2 regions of the Devosia sp. A369 genome follow, and region 2 is predicted to be linked to the other one. Evidence: predicted binding sites of a transcription regulator. Region 2 holds the regulator's gene; the other holds the start of a gene.

Region 1 (7,946 bases), on a different contig from region 2:
CGACTTCCATTGCGGGCTGCGCGGCTTCTCGCGTGCCGCAGTGCTGGCGCTCAATCTGCGCACCAGCGGCATGGAATTCGCCTCCGAAATGGTGGTCAAGGCGACGCTGGCCCAGCTCGATCTGCGCGAAGTGCCGACCACGCTGGTCAAGGATGGCCGCTCGCGCCCGCCGCATCTGCGCTCGTTCCGTGACGGCTGGCGCCATCTGCGCTTCCTGCTGCTGTTTTCTCCACGCTGGCTGTTCCTTTATCCCGGCATCATGTTGCTGGGCGTCGGCCTGCTGGTCGGCGGCATCCTGCTGCCCGGCCCGTTCCGGCTCGGCCATGTCAATTTCGACGTGCACACCTTCCTGGTGGCGGCGCTCTGCATCATCGTCGGCGTGCAATCCATCGCCTTTGCGATCATCGGCCGCCGCTTTGCCTCGCGCTATGGCTTCATTCCGCGCTCGGGCAACTATGACCGCATGCTCGAAGCGCTGACGCTGGAGCGGATTCTGCTGGTGGCGCTGCTGCTGATGCTGATCGGGGCAGGGGCCTTGTTCTGGGGGCTGGGCGAATGGGCGCGGCGCGATTTCGGCGCACTGAACCCCAGCACCACCATGCGCCCGGTGATTTTGGCGCTGACAGCGCTGGTCAGCGGCTTTCAGCTGATGATGAGCGGCTTCATGTCCTCGATGATCAATATTCCGATCTATGAGCGCCGGATCGCCGACGCCACGCCTCCCCTCGACCCACCGAACTAAACCCGCCGGACCCTCATGCTCGACCCTATGGTTCTTCTGGCGCTGGGCGCCGTCGGCATGCTGGCCGGCTTCATCGATGCCATCGCCGGCGGCGGCGGCATGATTTCGGTGCCAGCGCTGCTCTCGGCTGGCCTGCCACCGGTTGCGGCGCTGGCCACCAACAAGATGCAATCGGTCGTCGGCACCACGATAGCCGCGGTCACCTATTGGCGGCGCGGTTTTGTCTCGCTGAAGGCCCTGGTGCCTGCCGTTACGACCACTTTTGCCGGCAGTCTGCTGGGTGCGCTGGTGGTGCAGCGAGCCGATGTCGGGCTGCTCGACATAGCGGTGCCCGTCGCGCTGATCGGCATCGCGCTGTATTTCCTGTTTGCGCCCAACCTCTCGGACGCCGACAAGGCCGCGCGGCTGCCATTTGGCCCGTTCGTTCCGATATTGGGATTGGTCGTGGGCTTTTACGACGGGATTTTCGGGCCGGGCACCGGCTCGTTCTTCGCCATCGGCTTCGTCATGCTGTTCGGCCTTGGGCTCACCCGGGCCTCGGGCAATACCAAGATCCTCAATCTGGTGTCGAACCTGGCGGCGCTGGTGATCTTTATTCCGGCCGGCGCGGTGGTGTGGCCGGTGGCCATCGCCATGGCCATCGGTCAGATCATCGGCGGCTATATCGGCGCGCGCACCGGCATCCGCTACGGCGCCAAGATCATCCGGCCATTGGTGGTGGTGGTCTCGATCGCCCTGGCGCTGCGGCTGCTCTTCTTCCGCTGAGCTGGCGACGGCTACTCGGCTTCGAGCCCGGCGGCGGCGCGTAGCGCCAGATTGATACGGTCCTGCCAGCCCGGACCTTCATCCTGAAAATGCTCCAGCACGGCGCGGTCCAGCCGCAGCGTTACCATTTCCTTGCCCTGGGGTGGCGTGGCCACTTTCGGCGTTGCCGTTGCTACGGGCTTGGTGGTGGCGGCCTTGAAGGCGGCTTCGGCCTGATCGAAGGCGCTGCCGCGTCGGGGTGTCCGCATCGAATCCTCACTGATTGGTTGGGCTATTCTAGCGCGACCGGGCCGGGTGCGCGCAAGCAAAAGGCGCGGTGTTGCCACCGCGCCTTGCGTGAAGTTCGTGACTGGGAAGAAACGAACCTCAAACTTATCCGGGTTGGCTGGACTAGAAGTCCATACCGCCCATGCCGCCCATGCCGCCGCCGCCGCCCATCTGGGGCGCTGCGTCCTTCGGCAGTTCAGCAATCATGGCTTCGGTCGTGATCAGCAGCGAAGCCACCGATGCGGCGTCCTGCAGCGCATGACGCACTACCTTGACCGGATCAACGATGCCCATGGCGATCATGTCGCCATATTCGCCGGTTGCGGCGTTGTAGCCGAACGTCAGCGAGGTGCTTTCGAGGATCTTGCCGACAACCACGGAGCCTTCGTCGCCCGCATTGTTGGCGATCTGGCGCACCGGCTCCTGCAGAGCACGGCGAACGATGTTGACGCCAGCCTGCTGGTCAGAGTTTGCACCCTTGACCTTGAGGTCGGACGAGGCGCGGAGGAGGGCAGTGCCGCCGCCGGGGACGATGCCTTCTTCAACAGCAGCGCGGGTAGCGTTCAGCGCGTCGTCGACGCGGTCCTTGCGCTCCTTGACTTCAACTTCCGTCGAGCCGCCGACCTTGATCACTGCAACGCCACCGGCGAGCTTGGCCAGACGTTCCTGCAGCTTCTCCTTGTCGTAGTCCGAAGTGGTTTCTTCGATCTGCGCCTTGATCTGGCCAACGCGGCCCTGGATGTCGTCCTTGGAGCCAGCGCCATCAACGATGGTGGTGGTTTCCTTGGTGATTTCAACGCGCTTGGCAGTGCCGAGCATGTCGATGGTCACGTTCTCGAGCTTGATGCCGAGATCTTCCGAGATCACCTGGCCACCGGTCAGGATGGCGATGTCTTCCAGCATGGCCTTGCGGCGATCGCCGAAGCCCGGAGCCTTGACGGCAGCAACCTTGAGGCCGCCACGCAGACGGTTGACGACGAGGGTCGCGAGAGCCTCACCTTCGATGTCTTCGGCAATGATCAGCAGCGGGCGCTGCGACTGAACAACAGCTTCCAGGATCGGCAGGATGGCCTGCAGGTTGGAGAGCTTCTTCTCGTGCAGCAGGATCAGCGGCTCTTCGAGCACAGCCGTCATCTTTTCTGCATTGGTCACGAAGTAAGGCGACAGGTAGCCGCGGTCGAACTGCATGCCTTCAACGACATCGAGCTCGGTCTCAGCGGTCTTGGCTTCTTCGACGGTGATGACACCCTCGTTGCCGACCTTCTGCATGGCCTCAGCGATCATGTCGCCGATTTCCTTCTCGCCATTGGCCGAGATGGTGCCGACCTGGGCAACTTCAGCCGACGAGGTGATCTTGGCAGCGCGCGACTTCAGGTTCGCGACGACTTCCAGAACGGCCATGTCGATGCCGCGCTTGAGATCCATCGGGTTCATGCCGGCAGCGACGGCCTTGACGCCTTCGTTGACGATGGCCTGAGCCAGCACGGTAGCGGTGGTGGTGCCGTCGCCGGCCGTGTCGTTGGTCTTGGAAGCAACCGAGCGAACCAGCTGGGCGCCCATGTTCTCGAACTTGTCTTCAAGTTCGATTTCCTTGGCGACCGAAACGCCGTCCTTGGTGATGCGCGGAGCGCCAAAGGACTTTTCGATAACGACGTTACGACCCTTGGGGCCGAGGGTCACCTTGACCGCATTGGCCAGGATGTTGACGCCGCGCAGCATCTTGTCGCGGGCTTCGGTGGAGAATTTTACTTCTTTAGCGGCCATGAGGGGCGCTCCTTAAAGTTGGTTGGGAAAATGACAAAGGGCAGCGAAGTCGCTTAGACTTCGACGATGCCCATGATGTCGGATTCCTTCATGATCAGCAGGTCTTCGCCGTTCAGCTTGACCTCGGTGCCGCTCCACTTGCCGAACAGCACGCGATCGCCAGCCTTGACGTCCAGCGCATTGATCTTGCCGCTTTCGTCGCGAGCGCCGGGGCCCACGGAGACGATCACGCCCTCGGAGGGCTTTTCCTTGGCGGTGTCGGGGATGATGATCCCGCCCTTGGTCTTTTCTTCACCGTCGAGACGACGGACGACCACGCGGTCGTGCAGAGGACGAAAGCCCATGTTTTTTGCTCCTTTTGGCAGCACAATACTGTAATTTCGGCACTGTTAGCACTCGTAGACGTAGAGTGCTAACAGTGTGCAGGGGATATAAGATTGGTGCTCTGATGAGTCAAGGTCGGGTGAACCGCTTTTGCTCCCGTGCGTTGACCCTGATCGCTCCAATTTTTGAAAGTGGCAGGCCATCATGACGCGCGAATGTCTCGACAAGGATATCAAGATCAGGCCCGCCCACGGCCGAGTGCATGTGGTGTTCGACGATGCCGAAATCGGCAGTTCGCTCCACGCGCTGGAACTCGACGAGCCGGGCGCGCCGTTGCGCATCTTTTTGCCGCGTGCCGATATTCGCGAAGATATCCTTGAGCGCTCGGAGACCCGCACTGTCTGCCCCTATAAGGGCGAGGCCCATTATTACACCATCAAGACCCTCACTGCCGATGGCCCCGATCAGGTCACCTATTATCCCGACCCGTGTCCGCTGGTCGAGCCGATCCGCGATCACCTCACCTTCTCGGGCGATCGCATCGAATATCGGTTCTCCGAAGTGTAGGCGTGCCAAGGCCCCGCCTGTGGTGCGGTTGTCATGAACGAGCGGAGCCCCGAGGCGGTTGTCGCCTCTGGTAAGTATAAAATAGTGAGACGAACCGCCTCGGGGCGTCGGGTTTTTCTCGGAAGGCAGACCGCAAGCCCCAGCATGGAACCGTAGCCCCATGCCCGAATGCCCCATCCGCACAGCCCAGGGCGGAGCGCGACCTCCCCCCTCCCGACCGTCTCGCCGGACACCGGTCGCTGCAGCGCCGCCCGTATCCCGGAAAGATGGGTGGAGTATGCCGGAAGATTTGGCGGCGGGGATAAGAGGGATAAGCTCATCGCTGCGGGGAACTGCCCCTATCGCGCACTTTCCCTCTTTCCCCCCGCGCCAAGCTGGGCCATAAGGCAGTCATGACCCAGGACAACACCCTTCAGATCAAGCTGCGCCTCAAGGGCGGCAGCGGCCCCAATGCCAACTGGCAGTGGGAACTTCAGGATTCCACCGGCAAGGTGGTCAAGAGCGGCAGTGCCGTTGGCCCCGAGCACAAGGCTTTCGCCACCGCGCGCATTGCCAAGGAAAAGCTGGAGCAGGCCTCCAGCCGCTGATTCTGGCTGGCTATTAAGAGACTGTCGTGAGCGCTCTCGCACCCGCCGCCAGCCCCCGGGCTGGCCCCCTGCATGGCATCACGCTCAAAGTGCTCTCGGTCTGCTGTTTCGTCGTCATGGCGACCCTGCTCAAGGCCACCGGCACCATCCCCGCTGGGGAACTGGTGTTTTTTCGCTGTTTCTTCGCCATTCTGCCAGTCGTCGTCTGGCTGCTATGGCGTCGTCAGTTGCGCACGGCCCTCCACACCAGCAATTTTGGCGGCCATGCGCTGCGCTCCATTATTGGCGTCAGCTCCATGGGGCTGGGTTTTTTTGCCCTGACCCGTCTGCCGCTGCCTGAATCCACCGCCATTGGCTATGCCGCGCCGCTGCTGATCGTGATGTTCAGCGCCCTGCTGCTCAAGGAGCGGGTGCACGTGTTTCGCTGGTCGGCCGTGATCGTGGGGCTGTGCGGCGTCGTGGTTATCCTGTGGCCACGCCTGACGCTGTTTTCCGGTGGCGGGGTGCTCGGTGATAGCGAAGCCGTGGGCGCCATCGCTGCCTTTGGCGGCGCTATCCTGACCGCCTTTGCCATGATGCAGGTGCGCAGGCTGGTGCAGACCGAGCGCACCGAGGCCATCGTGGTTTATTTCTTCATTTGCGCCAGCCTGTTGTCGCTGCTGACCCTGCCGTTTGGCTGGGTGATGCCCACGCCGGAGCAGGCGGCGTTGCTCATCGCGGCGGGCTTTGCCGGCGGCATCGGCCAGCTGCTGCTGACCTCGTGCTACCGCTATGCCGACATGTCGGTGATCGCCCCGTTCGAATATGTCTCGCTGCTGCTGACCCTGGTCATTGGCCTCGTGGTGTTCGGCGATGTGCCGACCCTGACGATGCTGCTCGGCGCCGTGATCATCGTCGCCTCCGGCATCGTCGTGATCCTGCGCGAACACTATCTCGGCCTCGACCGGGTCAAGGCCCGCGAAGCCAATACGCCTTAGCGCCTGCCTTAGCCGGTCGCGGCCATTTCGGCCCAGCCCTGTCGCTTGCGGTAGATCGTGGAAGGGCTGATTTCCAGCGCCGCGGCCGCCAGCGAGACATTGCCGCCGAAGCTGGCGATGGCGTCTTCGATGATGCGCTGCTCCTGCTGCCACATCGGCAGCACGACGGGACGCCGTTCGGGGCGCGGCGCGGCTTCCACCGGCGCCACCACGCCGCGTGATTCGATATCGGCCGCCAGCAGCATCGGCATGGTGATGTCACCGCCGTCGCACATCACCACCAGTCGCCGCACCAGATTTTGCAATTGCCGCACATTGCCCGGCCATTCCGCCGAGGTCAGCAGGCTCGCCACTTCGGGAGCGAAGCCGCTGAAGCGCTTATGCTCCTCGGCCGCATAGCGCGCCAGGAAATGGCGGGCCAGCACCATGATATCATTCGGCCGCTGCCGCAGCGGCGGCAGGTGAATCGGTAGGACATGCAGGCGATAGAACAGGTCCTCGCGAAATTTCTTTTCCGAGATCAGCTGCATCGGATTGCGATTGGTGGCGCAGATCACCCGCACATCCACCTGCCGCACGCCCGATTCGCCGACCCGGCTCAGCGTGCCGGTCTGCAGGAAGCGCAGCAGCTTGCTCTGCAAAGACAGATCCATTTCCCCGATTTCGTCGAGGAACAGCGTGCCGCCATCGGCCAGTTCGGCCGCGCCCTTGCGGTCGTCATGGGCGCCGGTAAAGGCGCCGCGCGCCACGCCGAACAATTCGCTTTCCATCAGGTCGCGCGGAATTGCCGCGCAGTTGATCGCCACCATGCGCTTGTTGAAGCGCGGGCCCTTCGAGTGCAGCGCTTCGGCACAGACATCCTTGCCGGTGCCGCTTTCCCCGGTGATGAACACCGGCGCCGACGAGGTGGCGATGCGCCCGATCTGCTCATAGACAAATTGCATGGCGCTGGAGGCGCCAATGAAGCCGGCGAAATCCGACAGGCCCTCGGCGCGCGGCTCGATAGCCAGCGCCCGCGCCTTGCCATGGCGTTGGGCCAGCTCGCCGATGCGCGCCGCCATCGCCGGGCCGTTGACCGGCTTGACCACATAGTCATGCGCCCCAGCCCGCATTGCCCCGACGGCCGCCGTCACCGATGCGCCATCCGATAGAGCCACAAACAGCGCACCATCGGCCAGCCGCACCATGCGCGCCACCGCGTCGTCATTGCTGTCGCTGAGATCTTTCAGGCTCACCAGATCGGCGAGCACGATATCAAAGCCGCTCTGGCGCAGCAGGTCCGCCGCCTGGCGGCCCGAACTGGCCACGGTGACACGCAGGCAACCGCCCAGGCTCTGGGTCAGGATGTCGGCCACCAGCTGCGCAGCGGCATCGTCCGCGTCGATCAGCAGCAGCCGGCCATGGGGTTCGCCGTTGCTTCGCGTCTGCATCGCCATGCGGCACGGTCCTCGTTCGGTACTATTGCCCGGTGTTCGCCGCAGGGGCGGCCCGGTGTTCTGGCAATACTTCCCCAACAGGGTAAATAATCCGTTCCGACCAATTGCATTTTGCGGATTGAGCTACGCCGTTTTGCCGCTTGCCTGCGCCGCGCTCTGCCTATTAACTCCAGCGCCATGCAAAACAATTCGCCTGTTGATGGGGCCGAACCAGTGGCCCGCGGTTTCGCGCAATCCGGCGTTCGCCTCGCCAATGAACGGGCGGTGCTGACCCTGATCGCCCTCAATCCGGGCGCGTCCAATGCGGTGCTGGCCCGGCTGTCCGGTCTGGGCCCGCAGACCACCTCGCGCATCCTGTCCGATCTGGAGGCGCGCGCGCTGGTGCTGCGCGGCGAAGTGCTGCGCGGCCGGCGCGGTCAGCCCGCGACCCCGCTCTATATCAACCCAGAGGCGGCCTATGTCATCGGGGTCGAAATCGGCTGGCGGCATTTCGAAGTGCTGCTGCTCGCCATGACGG
Region 2 (7,946 bases):
TCGACGCGCTTCATGGCGCGGTTGAAATCGCGCGGCACGCCGGCCCAGTCAGCGGTGTAAACCCCGGGATCGCCATTCAGCGCATCGACGCACAGCCCCGAATCATCGCTTAGCGCGATCATGCCGGCGCCTTGCGCGGCGGCATGGGCCTTGGTGCGGGCGTTCTCGGCAAACGTCGTGCCGGTTTCGTCAGGCTCGGGCAGGCCGAGTTCGCCGGCCGATACCAGCTCAAGACCAAACGGGGCGAACAGCTCCTGGAATTCCTTGAGCTTGCCGACATTGTGGGTGGCGAGGACCAGACGGTCGCCTTCGCGGAGTTTTGCAATACTGGTCATCGTGCGGTTGACCCTCCGAGGGCGGTCTTGCGGGTTTCGCTCTTCGTCCGACCCGCAGCGGGGCGAGGCGACAGATCGAGGGCGCGGGTAATGTCATGCCAGATCGCGCAAGTCTCCGCCGACACCACACGGTCTGCCTCGCCCGCCTGGGGCGCAGGCCGCGGTGAAGGGGCGGCTTTTTTGCGCGTAAAGAACTTCATGCGGTCAGCGCCGTCTGTTGCAGCAGGGTCAAATCGGCAATGCCCTGCTCGGCTAGCGTCATCAGGCTGTTCAGCTCGTCGCGGCTGAACGGGACCTGTTCGGCAGTGCCCTGGATTTCAACGAATTTGCCCGAGCCGGTCATGACGAAATTGGCGTCGGTATGGGCTTCGACGTCCTCGAGATAATCGAGGTCGAGCACCGGGGTGCCGCGATAGATGCCGCAGGAGACGGCGGCGACCGAATCACGCAGCGCCTTGCCCTTGGTCAGCTTGCGCTCATCCATCCAGGCAATAGCATCGGCCAGCGCCACATAAGCGCCGGTGATCGCCGCGGTGCGGGTGCCGCCATCGGCTTCGAGCACGTCGCAGTCGATGGTAATCTGGTTTTCGCCCAGCAGCTGCATATCGACCACGGCGCGCAGGCTGCGGCCGATCAGGCGCTGGATTTCCTGGGTGCGGCCGGTCTGCTTGCCGGCGCTGGCTTCGCGGCGGGTGCGCGAACCAGTGGCGCGGGGCAGCATGCCATATTCGGCGGTGACCCAGCCCTGGCCCTTGCCGCGCAGCCAGCCGGGCAGGCTGGTTTCGACCGAGGCGGTGACCAGCACCTTGGTATTGCCGAACGAGACGAGGCAGGAGCCCTCCGCCTTCATGGCGACTTTGCGCTCAATGCTGACTGCGCGCATCTGATGGGGCTCACGTCCGGAAGGGCGCATTAGGATTCCACGAAAAATTACTGTTAACCGCCTCTTAACCCTCCTCGCCCCGGCTCACAAGCACTGGCGGCTTGGCGCGCAGCAGCAATGCGCTTAAATGAGAGCGCAGGGTTAAAGTGAACGATTTTATCGAAAGCCGCATAGTGAAGCCGCAAGAAGACTTTCTGAGCGTGCTCAACGCCCGCAGTCAGGACATATTCAAGAAGATCGTCGAGCGTTATCTCGAGACCGGCTCGCCCGTGGGATCACGCGATCTCAGCCGCATGCTGCAGACCGGGCTGTCGCCGGCCTCGGTGCGCAATGTCATGGCGGACCTCGAAGATCTCGGGCTGATCGCCGCGCCGCATACCTCGGCCGGGCGCGCGCCGACCCAGGAAGGGCTGAGGTTTTTCGTCGATGCCATGCTCGAAGTTGGCTCGGTCAATGAGAGCGAGCGCGCCCAGATTGCGCACTCCATCGAAGGCCAGCAGCGCGGCCAGGTGGAAGATGTTCTCACGGAGGCCAGCCAATTGCTCTCCGGCCTCAGCCAGGGCGCCGGCGTGGTGATCGCCACCAAGGCCGACGTGGTGCTGCGCCATATCGAATTCGTGCGGCTCGACGCCACCCGCGCCATGGCCATTCTGGTCGGGCAGGACGGGCAGGTGGAAAACCGCATCATGGATATTCCGCCGGGGCTCACCGCCGGAGTGCTGACCCAGGCCGGCAATTATCTGGCCCATCATGTGGTGGGGCGCACCATTGCCGAGGCGCGCAAGGCGCTGGCTGACCGGCAGGCCGAACAGCGCGCCGAGCTGGATGAACTGACGCAGAAGCTGGTGGATGCCGGCATCGCCACGCTGGGCCAGGCTTCGGCCAATAGCCAGCCGACGGTGATCGTGCGCGGCCGGGCCAATCTGATTAATGACACCATGGCGAGCGATGAGTTGCTGCGCATGCGGCAATTATTCGATGAGCTGGAAAGCAAGGACGGCTTGCTCGACCTGCTCGGCGACGCCGAGAAGGCGCAGGGGGTGCGAATTTTCATCGGCTCGGAAAACAAGCTGTTTTCGCTGTCGGGTTCGTCGGTAATCCTGTCGCCCTATAAGGACGCCAATGACCGCATTGTCGGCGTGCTGGGCGTGATCGGGCCGACGCGGCTGAATTACGCGCGCATCGTGCCGGTGGTGGATTATACCGCAAACGTGATCAGCGCGATGATGGCCAGAAAGCGGACTTAGCGGCGGAGGCTTGAAAATCCGGTCGTATTGGCCGATATGCGGGACAAATCCTTTGACTGTTATGCGGAACAAAACAGATGAGCGACGACAACGCCGCCCCGGGCGAAATGCCTGAAGTCGAAATCCCGGTCGAAGAGACCATTGATCCGGTGGAAGCGCTGCGCGCCGAGAATGCCGAGCTCAAGGATCGCGTGCTGCGGACCATCGCCGAGATGGAAAACCTGCGCAAGCGCACCGAGCGCGACGTGGCCGACACGCGCAGCTATGCCATTGCCGGCTTTGCCCGCGACATGCTGAGCGCCACCGATGCGCTGAACCGCGCGCTGGTAATGCTGCCGGAAGGCACCCGCGAATCCGAAGACCCGACGGTCAAATCGCTGATCGAAGGCATCGAGATGACCGAGCGCGAAATGCAGCGCCTGCTGGCCAAGCATGGCGTCGTGCCGATCGAGGCTGAGGGCCTGAAGTTCGATCCGCACAAGCATCAGGCGATGTTTGAAGTGCCGGACGCGACCAAGCCGGAAGGCACTGTGGTGCAGGTGGTGCAGGGCGGTTTCGCCATTGGCGAGCGCGTGTTGCGACCCGCCATGGTCGGCGTCGCCAAGGGCGGTCCGGTTGCGGCTCCCAGCGGCGAGCCGGTCGACAAGAGCGCCTGATTTAGACCAATAGTTTCACGTGAATCCCCGCGAAAGCGGGGATTTTCTTTTGTGGGTTAGCCCAGAATATCCTTGGACTGGATGCGCTCCACGCCGGCTTCAGCCATGGCGGCCCAGGCGGCGGCGAGGCTGCCATTGGTGTCGATGGCGCGGCTGGCGTCGTCAATGACGGTGACGTCGAAGCCGCCGGCGGCGGCGTCGATGGCGGTCCAGCTGACGCAGAAATCGGTGGCGAGGCCGGCGATATAGAGCCGGTCGACTTCGCGTTCATTGAGATAACCGGCGAGGCCGGTCAGCGTCGAGCGGTCGGCTTCCTGGAATCCAGAATAGGAATCAATCAATCGGTTGAAGCCCTTACGGATGATCAGCTGGCCATGCGGCACGTCGAGATCGGCGGACAAGGCCGCGCCGTGGCTGTTCCAGACGCAATGGTCGGGCCACAGCACCTGGGGGCCATAGGGCAGTTCCACCATGTCGTAGGGGGCCTTGCCGGGGTGCTGGCTGGCGAAGGAAATGTGATCGGACGGGTGCCAGTCCTGGGTGAAGATCACATTGCTGAAATGGCGGGCCAGGGTGTTGATCAGCGGCACGATTTCGTCGCCGCCGGCCACCGCCAGACTGCCGCCCGGCAAAAAGTCATTCTGCACATCGACCACGACCAGCACGTCGGTGGGATTGATCTTGATGGTCATTTTCACTCCAGAAATCGTCAGTTTGCAGCAAGAAGGCTTATTGTACCCATTCGGCGCGGATGAGGCCGCGCACGGAATTGCCGAGCCAGACGGCGTCGGCCTTTGGCAAATCATCCAGCGTCAGAATCTGTTCCATCGCGCGACCGGTGGCCAGCAATTCGGCGCGCAGTGTGCCGGGCAAGAGGCCCGAGGATAGTGGCGGGGTCAGCAAGACCCCATCGCGTTCGAGGAACAGGCTGGTGATCGAGCCTTCGGTCAACTCATTGCGTTCATTGCAAAATACCACCTCATCAACGCCCAAAGCCGCCTGGGCGCGCTGGCGCGGTTCGTCGAGCATGGCCCGGTTGGTGGTCTTGTGCAGCAGAAAACGGTTCTGCGAATCCTGGCGTGTATCGGCGATGGCGAAGCGGAACAGGGCCGGATTGGGCGGCAGGGGCACGGCTGTAATGGCCGGGCCGCTGGCGTCGAGGGTGAGCCGTACCCGCATGGCGGCGTCGGTAAAGCTGTCAGCATGATCTGCCAGCATGCTGGCGATTTTCTCGCGGTTTGCTGGCAGTTGGAAATAGCGTGCCGACAATTCGAGCCGGTGCAGGTGACGCTCGAGCAGATCATAGCCGCTACCCGGTTGCCAGAGCAGGGTTTCGATCAGGGTCACCGGTTGGGCCGGTTCGGTGAAAAACGCCATTTTGAGCAGAGCCTCGCGATATTCGTCTTCGGCCTGACTATCGGCGACGATGCCGCCGCCAATGCCGATTTCGCCGTTGCCGTGATTGTCGATGACCGCGGTCCGAATCGCCACATTGAGGGTCAGATCGCCATTGGGGGCGAAGTAGCCGATGGAGCCGGTATAGACGCCGCGCGGTCCGGCTTCGACCTGGTGGATGATTTCCATGGCGCGCAGTTTGGGCGCGCCGGTGATCGAACCGCAGGGGAAGAGATTGGCCAGCAGGTCACTGGTGCTCACCCCCGGGCGGCGCTGGGCGACAATGCCCGAGGTCATGGTGTGCAGCGTGGAAAAGGTTTCGACGGTGAACAGGTCGGTGACCTTGACCGAGCCGATTTCGGCGATGCGGCCGAGGTCGTTGCGCAACAGGTCGACGATCATCAGGTTTTCGGCGCGGTTTTTTTCGTCACTGGCCAAAGCGGCCCGCCCGGCTGCGTCCTCGGCCAGATTGCGGCCGCGCTTGAGCGTGCCCTTCATCGGGCGGGCGCTGAGCTGGCCGGCCCGGCTCGAGACGAAGAGTTCGGGCGAGCGCGACAATATCCAATGGGTGCCAGTGTTGATCAGCGCGCCATAGGCGACCTGCTGTTTGCGCACCAGTTCGCGATACAGCGCCAGCGGATCGCCGTCCAACTGGAAGCCGGCCTTGAAGGTGAGGTTGACCTGGTAGGTATCGCCGGCCGCGATCAGGCTCTTCACGGTGTCGAAGGCCAGGCCATAGGCGGCCTCGTCCATGCGCGGAATGATGTTGCGGGCCGTGCCGGTGCTGATGCCAGCGAGGCGCTGCTCGACCTGTGCCGGGCTCAGGCGTTCGGGGGCGTCGTAAAGGCCGAGCCAGAGCAGGGGGGTGGCGTTGCGCTCTGGTAAAAGGGAGGTGAGGCGCTCCTCGAAGACAAAACCCAGCTCATAGGCGAGATAACCGGCAGCATGCAGGCCCTCGGCATTGGCCGCCTCCAGCCGGGCCAAAGCCGCCCGCACGCCGGCAGCGTCATGGGCGCACAAAATTTCGCGCGGGGCGGTGAACAGCAAATTCTCCCCGGCGGGATCGAGAGTATCGTGGAGCAGCACTGAACCGGGGGCGAACATGGCGGCTTTCTAATGGCTTTTGCCGCGCCCGTCACCGGGTTCGCCGTGCGAAAAAATTGCGGCTGGCCCCATGGCGCCGCTTCCGCTGATTTGGGCCGCCATGCTAAATAGCAGCGCGCCGGCGGCGGAATTGCCACCGGCTTGGGAGACTTCCATGAACTTTAATCTCAAGGGCGGCCTTGCCGCCCTGTCGCTGCTGGCCTTCGTCGTGCCGGCGGCCGCGCAGACTGTCGAATTCACGCTGATCAATAACAGCTCGCAGGCGCTGCATTATTTCTACACCAACCCAAGCAATATGGATGCCTGGGGCGAGGACCTGCTGGGCGAGGACGGCACGCTGGAATCCGGCGAGCAGGTCATAGTCACCATCGGCGATGGCTCGGACCAGTGCCTGTATGATTTCCGCTTCGAGACCGGCGAAGGCTCGATGTTGGAAGTTACCGAGGTCGATATCTGCGAACTCAGCAGCTACACGCTGACCGACTAACCCGCAAAAAAACGCGGTGTCATCCCGGCCTTGAGCCGGGATCCATCCCGAGATGGCTGCACCGGCTTGATCTCAGGATGGGCCCCGGCTCAAGGCCGGGGTGACATCGAGCGTGGGGCGATGTTTTACGACGTCACTCAAGGGGGAGGGTGTCGACTGAGACAATCGCGATAGCCCGGCAACGCCGGTCTCCGCCAATTCACCCCTTTGAGCGCTTGAAGCCATTGGGCGCCCCCCCTATATAGCCAGCAAGCCCAGACACGGGCGTATTCCAGTGCAAGGAACCCGGCCTTCACCGGCCACGGGGCTGCTTCCGAAGCGGAGGGCTCCAGCACGGGTTTGCTAGAAGAGAGGCTAATTCATAAATGGCTAAAGTCATCGGTATCGATCTGGGCACCACCAATAGCTGCGTTGCAGTGATGGACGGCGCCAATCCCAAGGTCATCGAAAACGCGGAAGGCGCACGCACCACGCCATCCATGGTCGCCTTTTCCAAGGACGGCGAACGTCTGGTTGGCCAGCCGGCCAAGCGCCAGGCCGTTACCAATCCGGAAGGCACGCTGTTTGCGTTCAAGCGCCTGATCGGGCGCCGCTACGACGACAAGGTCGTGGCCAAGGACAAGAACCTCGTCCCCTTCAAGATCGTCGCCGCCGAGAATGGCGATGCGTGGGTCGAAGCCTCGGGCGAGAAGTATTCGCCCTCGCAGGTCTCGGCCATGATCCTGCAGAAGATGAAGGAAACCGCCGAATCCTATCTCGGCGAAACCATTACCCAGGCCGTCATCACGGTTCCGGCCTATTTCAACGACAGCCAGCGCCAGGCCACCAAGGATGCGGGCCGCATCGCCGGCCTTGAAGTGCTGCGCATCATCAACGAGCCGACCGCTGCGGCGCTGGCCTATGGCCTCGACAAGAAGAACACCGGCACCATCGCGGTCTATGACCTTGGCGGCGGCACCTTCGACGTGTCGATCCTGGAAATTGGCGACGGCGTGTTCGAGGTGAAGTCCACTAATGGCGACACCTTCCTCGGCGGTGAAGATTTTGACATGCGTCTGGTCGATTACCTGGCCGACGAGTTCAAGAAGGAGCAGGGCATCGACCTTCGAAGCGACAAGCTCGCTTTGCAGCGCCTCAAGGAAGCAGCGGAAAAGGCCAAGATCGAACTCTCGACCCTGACCCAGACCGAAATCAACCTGCCCTTCATCACCGCCGACGCGTCGGGCCCCAAGCACCTGACGCTCAAGCTGAGCCGTTCGAAGCTCGAATCGCTGGTCGACGACCTGATCCAGCGCACCATCGAGCCGTGCAAGCAGGCGATCAAGGATGCCGGCGTCACCGCCGCGCAGATCGATGAAGTCGTGCTGGTCGGCGGCATGAGCCGCATGCCCAAGGTGCAGGAAATCGTCAAGCAGCTGTTCGGCAAGGAGCCCCACAAGGGCGTGAACCCGGACGAAGTGGTGGCACTGGGCGCCGCCATTCAGGCCGGCGTGCTGCAGGGCGACGTCAAGGACGTGCTACTGCTCGACGTGACCCCGCTGTCGCTGGGCATCGAGACGCTGGGTGGCGTGTTCACCCGGCTGATCGATCGCAACACCACGATCCCGACCAAGAAGAGCCAGACCTTCTCGACCGCCGAGGACAATCAGAGCGCGGTGACCATCCGCGTGTTCCAGGGCGAGCGCGAAATGGCCGCCAATAACAAGCTGCTGGGCAATTTCGACCTCAGCGGCATCCCGCCGGCCCCGCGCGGCGTGCCGCAGGTGGAAGTGACCTTCGACATCGACGCCAACGGCATCGTGCAGGTTTCGGCCAAGGACAAGGGCACCGGCAAGGAGC

What was found. Region 2 encodes HrcA, which represses chaperone genes, less so after heat shock. Its sites were predicted from a motif close to GTTAGCACTCNCNNNNNGNGAGTGCTAAC; they were not measured.
Positions count from the first base shown of each region.
Region 1: ACX3OZ_RS04470 (co-chaperone GroES) is a predicted target of HrcA. The motif match lies at 3,927-3,955, and genes of this name have one in related genera.

Region 1 covers NZ_JBTMWV010000002.1:195,974-203,919, forward strand. The annotation lists gene ACX3OZ_RS04450 (glycosyltransferase family 2 protein) at 1-742, shown strand, start outside; gene ACX3OZ_RS04455 (TSUP family transporter) at 758-1,507, shown strand; gene ACX3OZ_RS04460 (BrnA antitoxin family protein) at 1,519-1,755, opposite strand; gene groL (chaperonin GroEL) at 1,898-3,538, opposite strand; gene ACX3OZ_RS04470 (co-chaperone GroES) at 3,592-3,882, opposite strand; gene ACX3OZ_RS04475 (DUF427 domain-containing protein) at 4,067-4,429, shown strand; gene ACX3OZ_RS04480 (hypothetical protein) at 4,822-5,016, shown strand; gene ACX3OZ_RS04485 (DMT family transporter) at 5,043-5,993, shown strand; gene ACX3OZ_RS04490 (sigma-54-dependent transcriptional regulator) at 6,002-7,429, opposite strand; gene ACX3OZ_RS04495 (ROK family transcriptional regulator) at 7,643-7,946, shown strand, end outside.
Region 2 covers NZ_JBTMWV010000009.1:55,246-63,191, forward strand. The annotation lists gene ACX3OZ_RS12890 (non-canonical purine NTP pyrophosphatase) at 1-335, opposite strand, end outside; gene rph (ribonuclease PH) at 532-1,248, opposite strand; gene hrcA (heat-inducible transcriptional repressor HrcA) at 1,365-2,465, shown strand; gene grpE (nucleotide exchange factor GrpE) at 2,543-3,121, shown strand; gene pncA (bifunctional nicotinamidase/pyrazinamidase) at 3,178-3,813, opposite strand; gene pabB (aminodeoxychorismate synthase component I) at 3,851-5,620, opposite strand; gene ACX3OZ_RS12920 (hypothetical protein) at 5,775-6,107, shown strand; gene dnaK (molecular chaperone DnaK) at 6,473-7,946, shown strand, end outside.